DNA from 2 places in the Cronobacter muytjensii ATCC 51329 genome. Region 2 is predicted to be linked to the other one. Evidence: predicted binding sites of a transcription regulator. Region 2 holds the regulator's gene; the other holds the start of a gene.
What was found. Region 2 encodes PurR, which represses purine synthesis genes. Its sites were predicted from a motif close to CANGCAAACGTTTGCNTG; they were not measured.
Positions count from the first base shown of each region.

Region 1 (7,577 bases), 1.3 Mb from region 2:
CACGCCGCGCGTATGGCGGGGCGCAACCGCACCGAATTCTATAAGCTGCTGGCCCGTCATGAGCTTGAGGCGAATGATTTTAAAGAGTAGTTTTTGATGCCCAAACCGCCGCAAGGTATGGTAATTTGAGCAACCGATTACGCGAATTGAATCGCCGTGCAGGCGCTGGCAGGAATTAAGGATCCACCATGAAAAAGATTGATGCGATTATTAAACCCTTCAAACTCGATGATGTGCGTGAAGCGCTGGCGGAAGTCGGGATCACCGGGATGACGGTGACTGAGGTCAAGGGGTTTGGTCGTCAGAAAGGCCATACTGAGCTCTATCGCGGCGCGGAATATATGGTGGATTTCCTGCCGAAAGTGAAAATTGAAATCGTGGTGACCGACGATATCGTCGATACCTGCGTGGATACGATTATCCGCACCGCCCAGACCGGTAAAATCGGCGACGGTAAGATTTTCGTTTTCGACGTGGCGCGCGTGGTGCGTATCCGTACCGGTGAAGAAGACGACGCCGCGATTTAACCGCTGGGTTGCGCGTGATAAACAAAAAGCAGGTCGCGATGACCTGCTTTTTTTGTGCCGGTTGAGTGATAAAGAGGGGGCGCTTAGCCACTCTAAAAGCGAACCCCTTGCAGGGGGCGCAGGCGGGTAAGCAAAGCGCACCCGCTTTGATAAATCTACCCGCGGTCGCAAGCCTACCCGCCATCACCACTCCACCTGCCGCTTACAGCACCTTATGCGGGCCGAAACATTCGTAATGGATATTCTCTTTATTCACGCCGAGGCTCACCAGCTGTTCAGCGGCGAACTGCATAAATTTCACCGGGCCGCAGACGTAAAACTGCATGCCGGGCGCGGTCACGTCTGCTTTACGATCGTGCAGCGCCATCAACCCTTCGCTGTTATAACGGCCCGCGCTGCGATCGGCGTCGCTCGGCACACGATACCAGACGTGACTGGTAAAGCGGGGGAGCGCGGCTCCTCGTTGCGCCACTTCATCGGTAAACGCATGCACATCGCCGCTTTCCGCCGCGTGATACCAGTTCACCTGCGCCGGATGCTGCGCACTGGCAAGCGTATCCAGCATCGCCAGCAGCGGCGTCTGACCGACGCCAGCGGAGATTAGCGTCACCGGCGTTTGCGGGTCGACCTGCATAAAGAAATCGCCGGCGGGCGCGGCAAGCGCAATCACGTCGCCCGGCTGCGCATGCTGGTGCAGCCAGTTCGACACCTGGCCTTCGCCTTCGCGTTTCACCGCGATGCGATAGCTTTTGCCGTTCGGCTTGCGGGTAAGCGAATATTGACGAATTTCCTGATGCGCGAACCCTGCAGGTTTGATCCACACGGCAGTGTATTGACCTGGCAGATAATCGGCCACCGGGCCGCCATCAACCGGCTCCAGCTCAAAGCTCGTCACAATCGCGCTCTGCGGCGTTTTGCTGACAATACGGAACGGGCGGGTGCCTTCCCAGCCGCCGGTTTTCTGCGCGTTGCTCTGGTAAATCTCCGCTTCGCGGTTGATAAACACGCCCGCTAACACGCCATACGCTTTGCCCCACGCGTCCAGCACTTCCTGGCCCGGGCTGAACATCTCATCAAGCGTCGCCAGCAGATGCTCGCCGACGATGTTGTACTGCTCGGGTTTAATATGAAAGCTGGTGTGCTTTTGGGCGATTTTCTCCACCGCAGGCAGCAGGGCGGCGAGGTTTTCAATATTGGTCGCATAGGCGCAAATGGCGTTAAACAGCGCTTCACGCTGATCGCCGTTGCGCTGGTTGCTCATATTGAAAATCTCTTTCAGCTCCGGGTTATGGGTGAACATGCGGTCATAAAAATGCGCGGTCAGTTTCGGGCCGGTCTGCGCCAGCAGCGGAATGGTGGATTTCACGACGGCGATGGTTTGACTATCCAGCATGGTTGCTTCCTTCCAGATTTTTATAAAGTGTATTTTAAATGCATCTTATGAAAAATAACTGCACGTTGCAAAGGGTTTTAGCCGTGCCTTCGACGCGGCTCACACTGGATGAAAAAAGGACAGGTTGATGATGAAAATATATCGTGCGTACCGCCCTTGTGCTTAATCGTTCAAACCCTTGCGCCACGCCATGCCAAACGTTTGCGTAAAAAGCTGTGTCAAGACCTATCTTCACGTTGCCAATCGGTTTACACTGTTGCCCGTCGCCCAAAAGGGCACCTTACTTGCAGTACCTTTTTATTGTCAGCTGAGTCAGGAGATGCGGATGTTAAAGCGTGAAATGAACATTGCCGATTATGATGCCGAACTGTGGCAGGCTATGGAGCAGGAGAAAGTACGTCAGGAAGAGCACATCGAACTGATCGCCTCCGAAAACTACACCAGCCCGCGCGTCATGCAGGCTCAGGGCTCTCAGCTGACCAACAAATATGCCGAAGGCTATCCGGGCAAGCGCTACTACGGCGGTTGCGAATATGTGGATATCGTCGAACAGCTGGCTATCGACCGCGCGAAAGCACTGTTTGGCGCGGATTACGCCAACGTCCAGCCGCACTCTGGTTCTCAGGCGAACTTTGCGGTTTACACCGCGCTGCTGCAACCGGGTGATACCGTGCTGGGGATGAACCTGGCGCAGGGCGGCCACCTGACGCACGGCTCCCCGGTCAACTTCTCCGGTAAGCTCTACAACATCATCCCTTACGGTATCGATGAAACCGGTAAAATTGACTACGAAGATATGGCGAAGCAGGCGCAGACCCATAAACCGAAGATGATCATCGGCGGCTTCTCTGCGTACTCCGGCATCGTTGACTGGGCAAAAATGCGTGAAATCGCTGACAGCATCGGCGCATACCTGTTCGTTGACATGGCCCACGTGGCGGGTCTGATTGCCGCTGGCGTTTATCCGAACCCGGTTCCGCACGCGCATGTGGTTACCACGACGACCCATAAAACCCTGGCGGGCCCGCGCGGCGGTCTGATCCTTGCCAAAGGCGGCAGCGAAGAGCTGTACAAAAAACTGAACTCTGCCGTATTCCCGAGCGCGCAGGGGGGCCCGCTGATGCACGTTATCGCGGCGAAAGCGGTCGCGCTGAAAGAGGCGATGGAGCCGGAGTTCAAAACCTACCAGCAGCAGGTTGCGAAAAACGCCAAAGCGATGGTGGAAGTGTTCCTGAATCGTGGCTACAAAGTGGTGTCCGGCGGTACTGAAAACCACCTGTTCCTGCTGGATCTGGTGGATAAAAACCTGACCGGTAAAGACGCTGACGCAGCCCTCGGCCGCGCCAACATTACTGTGAACAAAAACAGCGTGCCGAACGATCCGAAGAGCCCGTTCGTCACTTCCGGTATCCGTATCGGTTCGCCGTCTGTGACCCGCCGCGGCTTTAAAGAAGCGGAAGTCAAAGAGCTGGCAGGCTGGATGTGCGACATTCTGGATAACATCCATGACGACGCGGTGATTGAGCGCGTTAAAGGTAAAGTGCTGGATATCTGCGCACGCTTCCCGGTTTACGCGTAAGCGTTCACTGCCGCATAAAGGCCGCCTCGCGCGGCCTTTTTTTATGGGCTCATCACACAGGATACCGCCATGCGCATACAGGAATTCTCGACGCTGACCGGGCTTGGCGTTCATACGCTGCGCTATTACGAAAAGCTCGGGCTGCTGATACCGGCGCGCAACGCCAGCGGGCATCGCGACTATCGCCGTGGCGATCTCGACTGGGCGGCGTTTATCACACGCCTCAAGGAAACCGATATGCCGCTTGCGGCTATCCAGCGTTACGCGCGGCTGCGCGCGCAGGGAGAGACGACCGCCGCTGAGCGGCGAGAACTCCTGGCGGAACACGCCCTGCGGCTGGAGGCGCGGCTGGCGCAGCAGGCCGATCATCTGGCGCGCCTGAAAGAGAAAATGGCGTATTACGACCAGACGCTGTTAAAAAACAGCGCTTGACCTGGAGTTAACTCGAAGCTTTACCGTTATCCGTATCACACAAAAGGAGAACGGTATGACTTCATCACGTTATGACACAGGGCTTGCGCGACTTGCGGAAATCGACGGCGCGGCAGGGCAGAATGTTATTAAAGCGCTGGCCGATATCGCCCCCGATCTTGGGCGCTACGTTATCGAGTTCGGCTTCGGGGATATCTACAGCAGGCCTGGGCTGTCGCTGAAAAGCCGGGAGCTTGCGACCGTCGCCGCGCTCACCGCGCTCGGCCATGCGCAACCACAACTGGCGGTGCATCTGCATGCGGCGCTGAACGTCGGCTGCACGCGCGAGGAGCTAATCGAAGTGATTATCCAGATGTCGCTGTATGCCGGTTTCCCGGCGGCGCTCAACGCCATGTTTACCGCCAAAGCGGTGTTTGCTGAAGCAGGCGTTTAACGCACGCCAGGCCGCTGCGGCGGCCTGATTTATCACCCGATGCGTAATGTTATGGCTTTGTTATGCATCACTTGCAACCCCCTGCCTTTCCCGCCAGACTAACGCCTCCAAAACGGGAGGGAATCATGGTTTTGCATTCCACGCGCTGGCTGGCGCTCAGCTATTTCACCTACTTCTTTAGCTACGGTATTTTTCTGCCCTTCTGGAGCGTCTGGCTCGCGGGCGTCGGCGTCGCGCCGGAAACCATCGGCCTGCTGCTAGGCTCGGGCCTCATTGCGCGCTTTCTCGGCAGCCTGCTGCTGGCTCCGCGTGTGAAAGATCCCTCCCGCTTAGTCTTCGCGCTGCGCCTGCTGGCGACGCTGACGCTGGTGTTCGCGCTCGGCTTCTGGTTCGGGCATCAGACTGCCTGGCTGTTTGTCATCCTGGTTGGCTTTAACCTCTTTTTCTCGCCGCTGGTGCCGCTCACCGACGCGCTGGCCGCCACCTGGCAGCGTCAGATAACGATGGATTACGGCCGCGTGCGGCTGTGGGGCTCGCTCGCGTTTGTGATTGGCTCAGCGCTCACTGGTAAACTGGTCAGCGCCTATGACTACCGGGCGATTCTGGCGCTGCTGTCGCTTGGCGTGGCGTCCATGCTTATCGGGATGCTGCTGAAGCCTTCCGTAATGCCGCAGGGTGAAGCGCGCCACAATGAGGCGGCGGGCTGGCCGGTCTGGCGCAAGCTGATAAGCGAAAACTGGCGCTTTCTCGCCTGCGTCAGCCTGTTGCAGGGCGCGCATGCCGCCTATTATGGCTTTAGCGCGATTTACTGGCAGGGGCAGGGCTATTCCGCGTCAGTGGTGGGGTATCTGTGGTCACTCGGCGTGGTGGCGGAAATTGTCATCTTCGCACTGAGTAAAAAACTTTTTGGCCGCTTTGGCGCGCGCGAACTGCTGCTGCTCTCCGGCGTGCTGGGGATTATCCGCTGGGGCCTGATGGGCTGGACGACCGCGCTGCCGTGGCTCATCGTGGCGCAGATCCTGCACTGCGGCAGCTTCTCCATCTGCCACCTGGCGGCGATGCGTTATATCGCCGCGCGCGAGGGCTCGGAAGTGATCCGGCTGCAGTCGGTCTACTCCGCTGTGGCGATGGGCGGCGGCATCGCGGTGATGACCGTCTTCGCAGGGTTCCTCTACCAGCACCTGGCGGGCGGTGTTTTCTGGGTGATGGCGCTGGTCGCGCTACCCGCGCTCTTCCTGCGCCCGAAAGTGGCGGCCCGCGCTTAGGCCTCCAGAATCTCCCGTATCCGCTGCTGCTGATGTTCGCCAAGCGGCAGCGTGGCGTGAATAAGCGGCGGCGAGAAGAGCGGCAGCGAGGTGGTGTAAGGCGTCACAATCAGCGCCACCTCTTTCGGCGCGCCTTCCTGCTGAAAGGTATGCAGCGTCAGATGCTTAATATTAAGCGGCAGCAGGGTCAGTTCCCGTAGCTGCTGCTCGATTTCCGCCTCAAGCGTCGCGTCGTTGCCGGTCAGCAGCAGCACCTGTTTTTCATGCAGATCCGTCTCCTGCATCAGCCACGCGCCGAAAATCACCGCCACCAGCCCCACTTCTTCATCGGAGAACGTCACCCGATACTCCTCTTCAAAGCGGTCAAACGCTTTGCGGGTGGTACGCATCAGCCGGGGATAAAGGCGGTTAATCTCTTCCGGCAGACTGTTGTCGATGCCAATGCCAAACAGGCTGCGATCGAGCGCCTGACACAGGTGGATATAGAGCTGATCCGCAAGCCCCTGTTCATCGCTGAACGCCATGCCGGAGAGTTCGCGAAAGCGCGCGATGAGCGAACCGACCGCGTGGCGCAGGCGATGATCTTCCGGATGCGCGTCGCGCAGCGGGTCGGGCGTGCGCAGCATCATAAACAGCAGCGCCAGGAAACAGTGTTCATTGACGTGCGGCGACTGGGCGACGCGGCGCTGCCAGTGACGCACGATCTCCTGAGCCGCCAGAAACTCCGCGCGGGCGCGCATCCAGAGCTGCTGCGGCTCGCTGAACTCCGGCGTCTGGCCGTAATGGTGCTGAATCAGGCAATATTGCAGGTAGAGGCGCAGGAACTGCACGTCGCGCGCTTCGAACTGGCGGTTTAGTCGCCGCGCGCAGAGGTTGACCAGCGCGTGTAAATTCGTATCGTCATACAGCGCCGTCGCAATGCCGTGCTGGCGCAGTTCGCTTTTCAGCGCAGGTGTGAAATGCTGCTGGATAAACTGCGGGCACAGGCGCAGCGCCCGGCGCAGCCAGTGCAGCAGGCAGAGGCGGCGGTCTAACGCCGTGCCTTCAATCCGGTAGCTGCCGTCCTGCTGGGTGATAATACTCAACCGGTGATATCGCTGGATCTCGTCGCCGGTTTCGGCAATGTCCTGTCGGGCGATGGCGCCGTCGACGCCATTAAGGCGACCTACGCTTTCCGGCGTGATGGTCTGGCCCGGCAGATAGAGCATTAAAAGTACCTGGCAGCGGCGCTGCGGACTGGAAAGCACAGATGGTGGAGGGCAGAGCAGAGTCATCATCCGTTTTGTCCAGTGAGTGAGGTTAATGCTAAGAATAGCTAAAGGATCGTTGAATGCCGTTCAGGGTGCGCAGTTTGATCGCGGAATTCTGGCTGGCTCACAGAATTTTTCGCCAGAGGAAGATAATGAGCGCACGTCTTTACCCGGTAATGGTGGCTGCGGCTTTAGTAACGCTGGTTCCCGCGCGACAGGTCGCGGCGCATCCGCACAGCTTTATCTCGTTGAAAACCGAGATTGTCAGCGAAGCGGGGCAGATAACTGCGCTTAAAATGCGCTGGAAAATGGATGAAATCACTTCAGCAGATCTACTGTATGACGCCGGGGACGCCGCGCCCGGATCGCCGGTATGGAAAAAACTGGCGGCGGAAGTGATGGCGAATGTTATCGGGCAGCACTATTTCACCGAGTTCTGGCATAACGGGCAGAAGGTGAAGTTCGCCGCCACGCCGCAGGCGTATGCGCTGGCGCGCGAAGGGCATCAGGCGGTGCTGACCTTTACGCTGCCGCTCGCCCATGCGCAAAACGTGGAAGGGGAGCGCTATACGTTCGCGACCTTCGACCCGACGTATTATGTAGCGATGAGTTACGATGCGCCGGGCGACGTGACGCTGGGGCAGGGGCTGCGCGAGCGCTGCAAAGTGGCGGTGAAAACGCCGCAGCCGGATGAATCG
Region 1 is NZ_CP012268.1:731,434-739,010, forward strand. It holds gene glrR (two-component system response regulator GlrR) at 1-90, shown strand, start outside; gene glnB (nitrogen regulatory protein P-II) at 189-527, shown strand; gene hmpA (NO-inducible flavohemoprotein) at 730-1,920, opposite strand; gene glyA (serine hydroxymethyltransferase) at 2,246-3,499, shown strand; gene AFK63_RS03470 (MerR family transcriptional regulator) at 3,569-3,931, shown strand; gene AFK63_RS03475 (carboxymuconolactone decarboxylase family protein) at 3,987-4,364, shown strand; gene AFK63_RS03480 (3-phenylpropionate MFS transporter) at 4,490-5,629, shown strand; gene csiE (stationary phase inducible protein CsiE) at 5,626-6,906, opposite strand; gene AFK63_RS03490 (DUF1007 family protein) at 7,032-7,577, shown strand, end outside.
Region 1: the regulator PurR is predicted to act here: its motif matches at 2,111-2,128, upstream of glyA (serine hydroxymethyltransferase).

Region 2 (7,577 bases):
CACGGAAAGGTCCGCGAGCCTGATATCCGACGTAGAACAGAGGAAGGGAGATGCCCCTTGCCAGAATAGTCATTCCAGAAAAAACGGGAGCCAGCGGCTCCCGTTACTACATAATATTTATGGTATTTATCGTAGAGCCGCGAATCAGTATAGGCCTCGCATTACGATGATTCAACCATTGACAGTTAGCACGCTAATAACAAAAACGTCATATTATCGCCCGCCTGATTACCGCACGCTGACCTGACGCCCGCGAAGCCGCCAGCCAAGACCCGCCAGCAAGACTGTCGCCAGCATCACGCTGGTGGTGGAAAGCAGCGGTGTTGCGACCAGCCACGAAACCACCAGACTCGCCACAAAGCACAGCCCCAATTGCAAAGTATTCTGCAGCGCGGCGGCGCGTCCGGTCGCCTGCGGGAAGGGCAGCAGCGCGGCGGCCACGACAATAGGGTAAATCGCGCCGTTCGCCATCGCCATCAGGCAGAAGGGAATAAGCAGCGTCGTCAGCGTCACCGCATCGCTTAAGCCTACAAGCCAGGTGGCGATCACGCTTAGCGCATAGCCCACCAGCAGCCACGGCAGCAGCTTCTCGCCGTGCCATTTTTGCAGCGCGCTGCGACAGCCGTAGCCGCCGATAAGAAAGGCGATAGTCTGCGGTACATAGCTTAAGCCTATCACCGCCGGGCTGTAGCCCATCGCGTGCAGGATAAACGGCGAACCGGTCAGCCAGGCGAAAAAGCTGGCGGAGCAGGCGGCGTAGATCAGCACATTGCCGCTATAGGCGGGCGAGCGCAGCAGCATGGCGAAGCTCAGCGGCTCGCCGTCGTGGTTGCCTTGCGGCGCGCCTGCGGGCAGACGCAGCGCCGGGATCATCAGCAGCAGCGTAATGGCGAACAGTACCACGAAAATCGCCTGCCAGTCGAAATGGTTCAGGATCCAGCTGCCAAGCAGCGGCGCCAGTGCCGGGGAGAGCCCCACCAGCGGCATAATGGTGGCGAAAATACGCCGCGCCTGCTGGGCCGGGTAGCGGTCCGTCACCAACGCCTGCCAGCTTACCGCAGCCGCACAAACGCCGACTGCCTGAATAAAGCGCAGCGCCAGCAGCGCGCCTGCGCTCTCTACCCAGACGGTGCCAAGGCAGCCTGTCGCGAAAATCCCGAGCCCCGCCAGCAAGACCGGGCGACGGCCGAAACGGTCAGAGAGCGGCCCCCAGGCTAGCTGCGCGAGCGCAAAGCCCGCGAGGAACAGACTCAGGGAGGCGCTGATAGCGGACGGCGCTGTATGGAGATCCGCTTCAATTGCCGCGAACGCCGGCAGATACATATCGGTGGCGAGAAACCCGAGCACGCTCAGCCCGGCCAGCCAGCAAAGAAAGCCTTTTGTAGGTCGCATAATTTTTGCTCACTTCGTAATACGCGAAAGAGCCCGGAGTGTACGGAGTGCAAACCGGCTTGTGAAACGTTAATATTTGCCGTTTCCATTCAAAATTTTTGCAGGCAGAAAATGTGGTCTGAGTATTCACTCGAAGTGGTAGACGCGGTGGCGCGCAACGGCAGCTTCAGCGCGGCGGCGGCGGAACTCCATCGCGTGCCTTCTGCCGTCAGCTATACCGTGCGCCAGCTTGAAGAGTGGCTGGCGGTCTCTTTGTTTGAACGTCGCCATCGTGACGTGGTGCTGACGCCCGCTGGCGCCTGGTTTCTGCGGGAAGGGCGTTCTGTTATCAAAAAAATGATGATCACCCGTCAGCAGTGCCAGCAGATTGCTAACGGCTGGCGCGGGCAGCTCTCCATCGCGGTCGATAATATCGTGCGCCCCGAACGCACGCGTCGGCTGGTGCTTGATTTCTACCGCCACTTTTCCGATGTCGAATTGCTGGTGTCGCAGGAGGTGTTTAACGGCGTCTGGGACGCGCTGGCGGACGGACGCGTGGAAGTCGCCATCGGCGCCACCCAGGCGGTGCCGGTGGGCGGCGGGCGCTTCGCGTTTCGTGATATGGGCATGTTGAGCTGGCGCTGCGTGGTGGCGAGCCATCATCCGCTGGCGCAGCACGCGGGCGCGCTCAGCGATGACAGTCTGCGCGATTACCCGTCGCTGGTGCTGGAAGACACCTCGCGCTCGCTGCCCAAACGCATCACCTGGCTGCTTGATAACCAGCATCGCGTGGTGGTGCCGGACTGGCACTGCGCCGCCGACGCGCTGAGCGAGGGACTGTGTATCGGCATGGTGCCGACGCATTTCGCAAAACCCTGGCTGGACCGCGGCCAGTGGCGGGCGTTGACGCTGGAAAACCCGTTCCCGGACGCCGCCTGCTGCCTGACGTGGCGGCAAAGTGACGCCTCGCCCGCGCTGCGCTGGCTGCTGGATTACCTGGGGGACAGTGAAACGCTGAACAAGGAGTGGCTGCGGGAGCCAGACTGAGCGGGCTCCCGGCAGGGATTAACGGCGATAGTCGCGGAACGGACCGTCCGCCACCGAGCGGCGTTCGATAAGGCGCGGGTGCACCTCGATAGTCTGGGACTCTTCGCGTTTATTAATGATGCGATCAAGCAGCATATTAAACGCGGTCTGACCCAGCGTTTCCTTCGGTTGATGGATGGTGGTCAGCGCCGGGCTGAAAAAGCGGGCGTTGCGCACGTTATCGTAGCCGATGATGGAAATATCCTGCGGCACGCGCAGGCCCATCTCGTCGGCGGCGCAAATCGCGCCCATCGCCATGATATCGCCGCCGCAGAACACAGCGGTAGGACGCTGCGGCTGGGAGAGGATCTGCTGCATCGCGCGATAGCCCGATTCCGGCTCGAAATCGCCCTGCACAATCCAGTTTTCCGGCACTTTAATCATCGCTTCTTCCAGCGCCTTCATAAAGCCGGAGAAACGCCCGACGCCGGTATTACGCTCAAGCTGGCCGGGAATCACCCCGATATCGCGATGGCCGCGCTCAATGAGATAGCGCCCCGCGAGGTATCCGCCCTGGAAGGCGTTATCGATAACCGAGTCGGTGAAATCCGCTCTGGCTTCACCCCAGTCCATCACGACCATCGGGATATGACGGTACTCCTCGAGCGTGGCGAGCAGCGGCTCGGGGTATTCCGAGCACATCACCAGCAGGCCATCGACGCGCTTTTGCGCCATCATTGACAGATAAGCGCGCTGCTTTTCCAGATTGTTATGGGCGTTGCCGAGGATCAGCGTATAGCCTTTCGCGAAGCAGCTGTTCTCAACGGCTTCGATGATTTCCGCAAAATAGGGCGCTTCGCTGCTGGTGGAGAGCAGGCCGATGGATTTGGTGTGGTTCACCTTCAGGCTGCGCGCCACGGCGCTCGGCGAATAATGTAATTCTTTAATTGCCGCCCACACCGCGTTGCGCGTCTCTTCCGCCACAAAACGGGTTTTGTTAATTACATGTGAGACTGTTGTAGTAGAAACGTTTGCTCGCTTCGCGACGTCTTTAATTGTTGCCATTAATCATCACTCCAGACCCCTCGCTGAGCCCTGTAAAATCACGGGTTAATCGTTTGCCTGTACACACCCCTGTGTGCCACGAGGGGACGTGCGGCATGCCGGGAAACGCGACATTTATCGTGAGGAGGGGTCGATGGCCGGTACCGAATAAAGTAGCGACGAATTTTGGCTTATCTTTATCGAAAGGGGAAGAGGGAAAACGCATATCTGGTTAAATGTCGCAGGATTTTTCGGCGCGTTTATGCAAAAATGCGCTCTACCTGTTTTTTATGGGGTCTTTAAGGAGAAAACCATGAGTACCGATCTGAAATTTTCGCTGGTCACCACTTTTATTGTACTGGGTTTAATTGTGGCGGGCGCGTTTACCGCCATTCTGCATTAAGGGTGTCGCGGGGGAGCGCGCCTGTTCTCCCGTCTTCTTTTTACAATTCCTGCGTTTAACCCGTTTTCTTTCGTTACCGCCTTTCTTTTTCACCTTATTCCCTTATGATTCGCTGATAACACTATTTGCGAGTTCATTAACACCTTCGCAATAATATTTTGCTGTTTTTGTTACTTATCTTTTCGACCTGAAAATGCCATTCTTCCTGCATCCTGCTGTAACGCCGTGAATTCCCGGCGCTGTTGTACAATTTCTGGAGCAATTAATGAAAGTCAATTTCCCTTTACTGGCACTGGCCATTGGTGCTTTTGGCATTGGCACGACCGAGTTTTCCCCGATGGGGCTGCTGCCGGTGATCGCCCACGGCGTTAACGTCTCGATCCCCGCAGCCGGTATGCTGATTAGCGCCTACGCGGTTGGGGTCATGGTCGGCGCGCCGCTGATGACGCTACTGCTGTCGCATCGCGCCCGGCGCAGCGCCCTGATTTTCCTGATGGCGATTTTCACGGCAGGCAATGTGCTGTCGGCGCTGGCGCCGGATTACATGACGCTGATGGCCTCGCGTATTCTCACCAGCCTCAACCACGGCGCGTTCTTTGGGCTTGGCTCCGTGGTGGCCGCAAGCGTGGTGCCTAAGCATAAGCAGGCGAGCGCCGTCGCGACGATGTTTATGGGGCTTACCATCGCCAATATCGGCGGGGTGCCTGCGGCGACCTGGCTTGGCGAAACCATCGGCTGGCGCATGTCGTTCCTCGCCACGGCAGGGCTGGGTCTGATAGCGATGGCGAGCCTCTGGTTCTCACTGCCGAAAGGCGGCAGCGGCGAGCGCCCGGATGTGAAAAGCGAACTGGCGGTGCTGATGCGCCCGCAGGTGGTGAGCGCGTTGCTGACCACAGTGCTCGGCGCGGGCGCGATGTTCACGCTCTATACCTATATCGCCCCGGTGCTGCATCATATTACTGACGCCACTCCGGCGTTTGTTACCGCGATGCTGGTACTGATTGGCGTTGGTTTTTCCATTGGCAACTATCTCGGCGGCCGTCTGGCGGACCGCTCGGTAAGCGCCACGCTGAAGGGCTTTCTGCTGCTGCTTATCGTCATCATGGCGGCTATTCCGTGGCTTGCGAAAACCGAGATCGGCGCGGCGGTCAGCATGGTGGTGTGGGGCGCGGCGACGTTCGCAGTGGTGCCGCCGCTGCAGATGCGCGTGATGCGCGTCGCCAGCGAAGCGCCTGGCCTGTCGTCATCGGTGAATATCGGCGCGTTTAACCTCGGCAACGCGCTTGGCGCGGCGGCGGGCGGCGCGGTTATCCATGCGGGCTTCGGCTACAGCGTGGTGCCGGTCATGGGCGCGCTGATTGCCGCCCTCGGTCTGCTGCTGGTGGTGCTCTCAGGACGTCGCGAAACGCAAACGGCCTGTCGCGCGGAATAAAGCGTATAACGAAAAAAACGGAGAAGGGCGACCTTCTCCGTTTTTTTGATAGCGAGCGCCGATTTAACGGATCGTGCGCGGTGTCATGACCCGGCGCGCGCCGACATAGTGGCGCTGCCAGTAATCTTCGCTGAGCGAGGTTATCTGAATTTCCTGTCCGCTACGCGGCGACTGGATAAACTTGCCGTTGCCGACATAGACGCCGACGTGATCGGCGGTGCCGCGACCCTGGGTGCGGAAGAAAACCAGATCGCCACTTTCCAGCTCGCCACGATTTACCGGTGCGGCATCGCGCAGGTGATACATTTCATTGGCGGTGCGCGGAATGCGGAATTTCACCAAATCCTTATACGCATACCAGACCAGGCCGCTGCAGTCGAAACCGGTACGCGGCGAAGTGCCGCCCCAGTGATACGGTTTGCCGATCTGGTTCATCAGCTTGTTCATGGCGGTGGTCTGGGCTTTTTTCACGCGCGCTTTATGGGCGTCCGCGATAGTCAGCGGCCCGTTAACGCATTGGGTTTTGCGGTTTTTACGGGTTTTTGAACAGGTTTGCGCGGTCAGACGGTGGCTGGCCTGTTTAACGGAATTACCGGAAGCGCGACGGGAAGCGGTTTTACTGACAGTGGATGAGGTCTTGCTGGTGCGTTTGGCGGAGGTGGTTCGCTTCTCGCTGGCAGTTTTCGCGGTTTTGGTTTTGGTTGCGTTTTTGCTTTTACTGGCGGTCTGACGGGTTTTTGTGCTGGTTTTCTTTTTCACCGTACTGGCGTGCGCTTTTTGCACCTTCGAGGCGCGCGTCTGCTCCGACGCCTGCGCGAAAGGCGCAAAAGCCAGTGATGAAGTCATTAACAAAGCACAGAGCGTGAGAGCAATTTTTGTTTTGCGCGCCACTGAGCATTCCCCTGCATAAAGCCGGCAATCATGCCAACGGATGAAATTTAAGAGCTTGCTGATTCTAATCTAAAAAAATGTCCAAAGTTAAGCAGCAAATTCTCTTCGACATGCAGTTTCGTTAACCGGCGCAATATTTTCGCCGCTTGCCGCTGCGTCGGCGCGCATTTTAGCGCGCCTCCTCAGAGGAGAATATCGGCAGCGGTAAGAAAAGTGTTATTATTTGCGTCTCTTTCACCACGGCACGGCGCCGGGCTTAAGCGCAAGATTATGCATTTTCGAGACGCTCCGGAGCCGCTACAATGTAAAGCTAACGCCGTAATGACGCTTGAGGAAGTAAGACAATGAGCACTACGCTTGAAAAAATTCAACGCCAGATCGCTGAAAACCCTATTCTGCTGTACATGAAAGGCTCTCCGAAGCTGCCAAGCTGCGGCTTTTCCGCGCAAGCGGTTCAGGCGCTGTCCGCCTGTGGCGAGCGTTTTGCGTATGTCGATATTCTGCAAAACCCGGATATCCGCGCTGAGTTGCCGAAATACGCTAACTGGCCGACCTTCCCGCAACTGTGGGTAGATGGCGAACTGGTCGGCGGTTGTGACATCGTGATTGAAATGTATCAGCGCGGCGAACTGCAGCAGCTGATTAAAGAAACCGCGGCGAAGCACAATCCGCAAGCCCCGGCTGCCGAATAACGACATCACACCATGTACAATAAAAAAGCGGCCTTGGTGGCCGCTTTTTTTTACGTTGCGTGAAGCTTATTCGCCGTCGGCAGGCGGCATGTTATCAGCGTCCGCCACGGGCAGCGGCCAGCCGCCGAGGCGTTTCCAGCGGTTCACGATTTCACAAAACAGCAGGGCGGTCTGCTCGGTATCGTAGAGCGCGGAGTGCGCCTGGGTGCTGTCAAACGCCATGCCTGCCGCGATGCAGGCCTTGGCGAGCACGGTCTGACCCAGCGCCAGACCGCTTAACGCTGCGGTGTCGAAGGTGACGAACGGGTGAAACGGGTTGCGTTTGAACGACGCGCGCTCCGCCGCCGCCATCATAAAGCCGTGATCGAACGTGGCGTTATGGGCCACCATAATCGCCCGGTTACAGTTGCTCTCTTTCATGCCCTTGCGCACCATTTTGAAGATGGCGTGTAGCGCGTCATATTCGCTGACGGCGCCGCGCAGCGGGTTATGCGGATCGATACCGTTAAATGCCAGCGCTTCCGGCTGGAGAATCGCGCCTTCGAAGGGCTCAACGTGAAAGTGCAGCGTTTCATCGGGGGTAAGCCAGCCATCGGCATCCATTTTCAGGGTGATGGCGGCAATTTCCAGCAGCGCATCGGTTTTCGCGTTAAAACCGGCGGTTTCCACATCGATGACAACAGGGTAAAAGCCACGAAAACGGTCGGCCAGACCGGTC
Region 2 is NZ_CP012268.1:2,057,330-2,064,906, reverse strand. It holds gene punC (purine nucleoside transporter PunC) at 229-1,392, opposite strand; gene punR (DNA-binding transcriptional activator PunR) at 1,504-2,418, shown strand; gene purR (HTH-type transcriptional repressor PurR) at 2,437-3,462, opposite strand; gene cydH (cytochrome bd-I oxidase subunit CydH) at 3,755-3,844, shown strand; gene AFK63_RS09565 (MFS transporter) at 4,110-5,276, shown strand; gene AFK63_RS09560 (C40 family peptidase) at 5,340-6,167, opposite strand; gene AFK63_RS09555 (Grx4 family monothiol glutaredoxin) at 6,512-6,859, shown strand; gene rnt (ribonuclease T) at 6,926-7,577, opposite strand, start outside.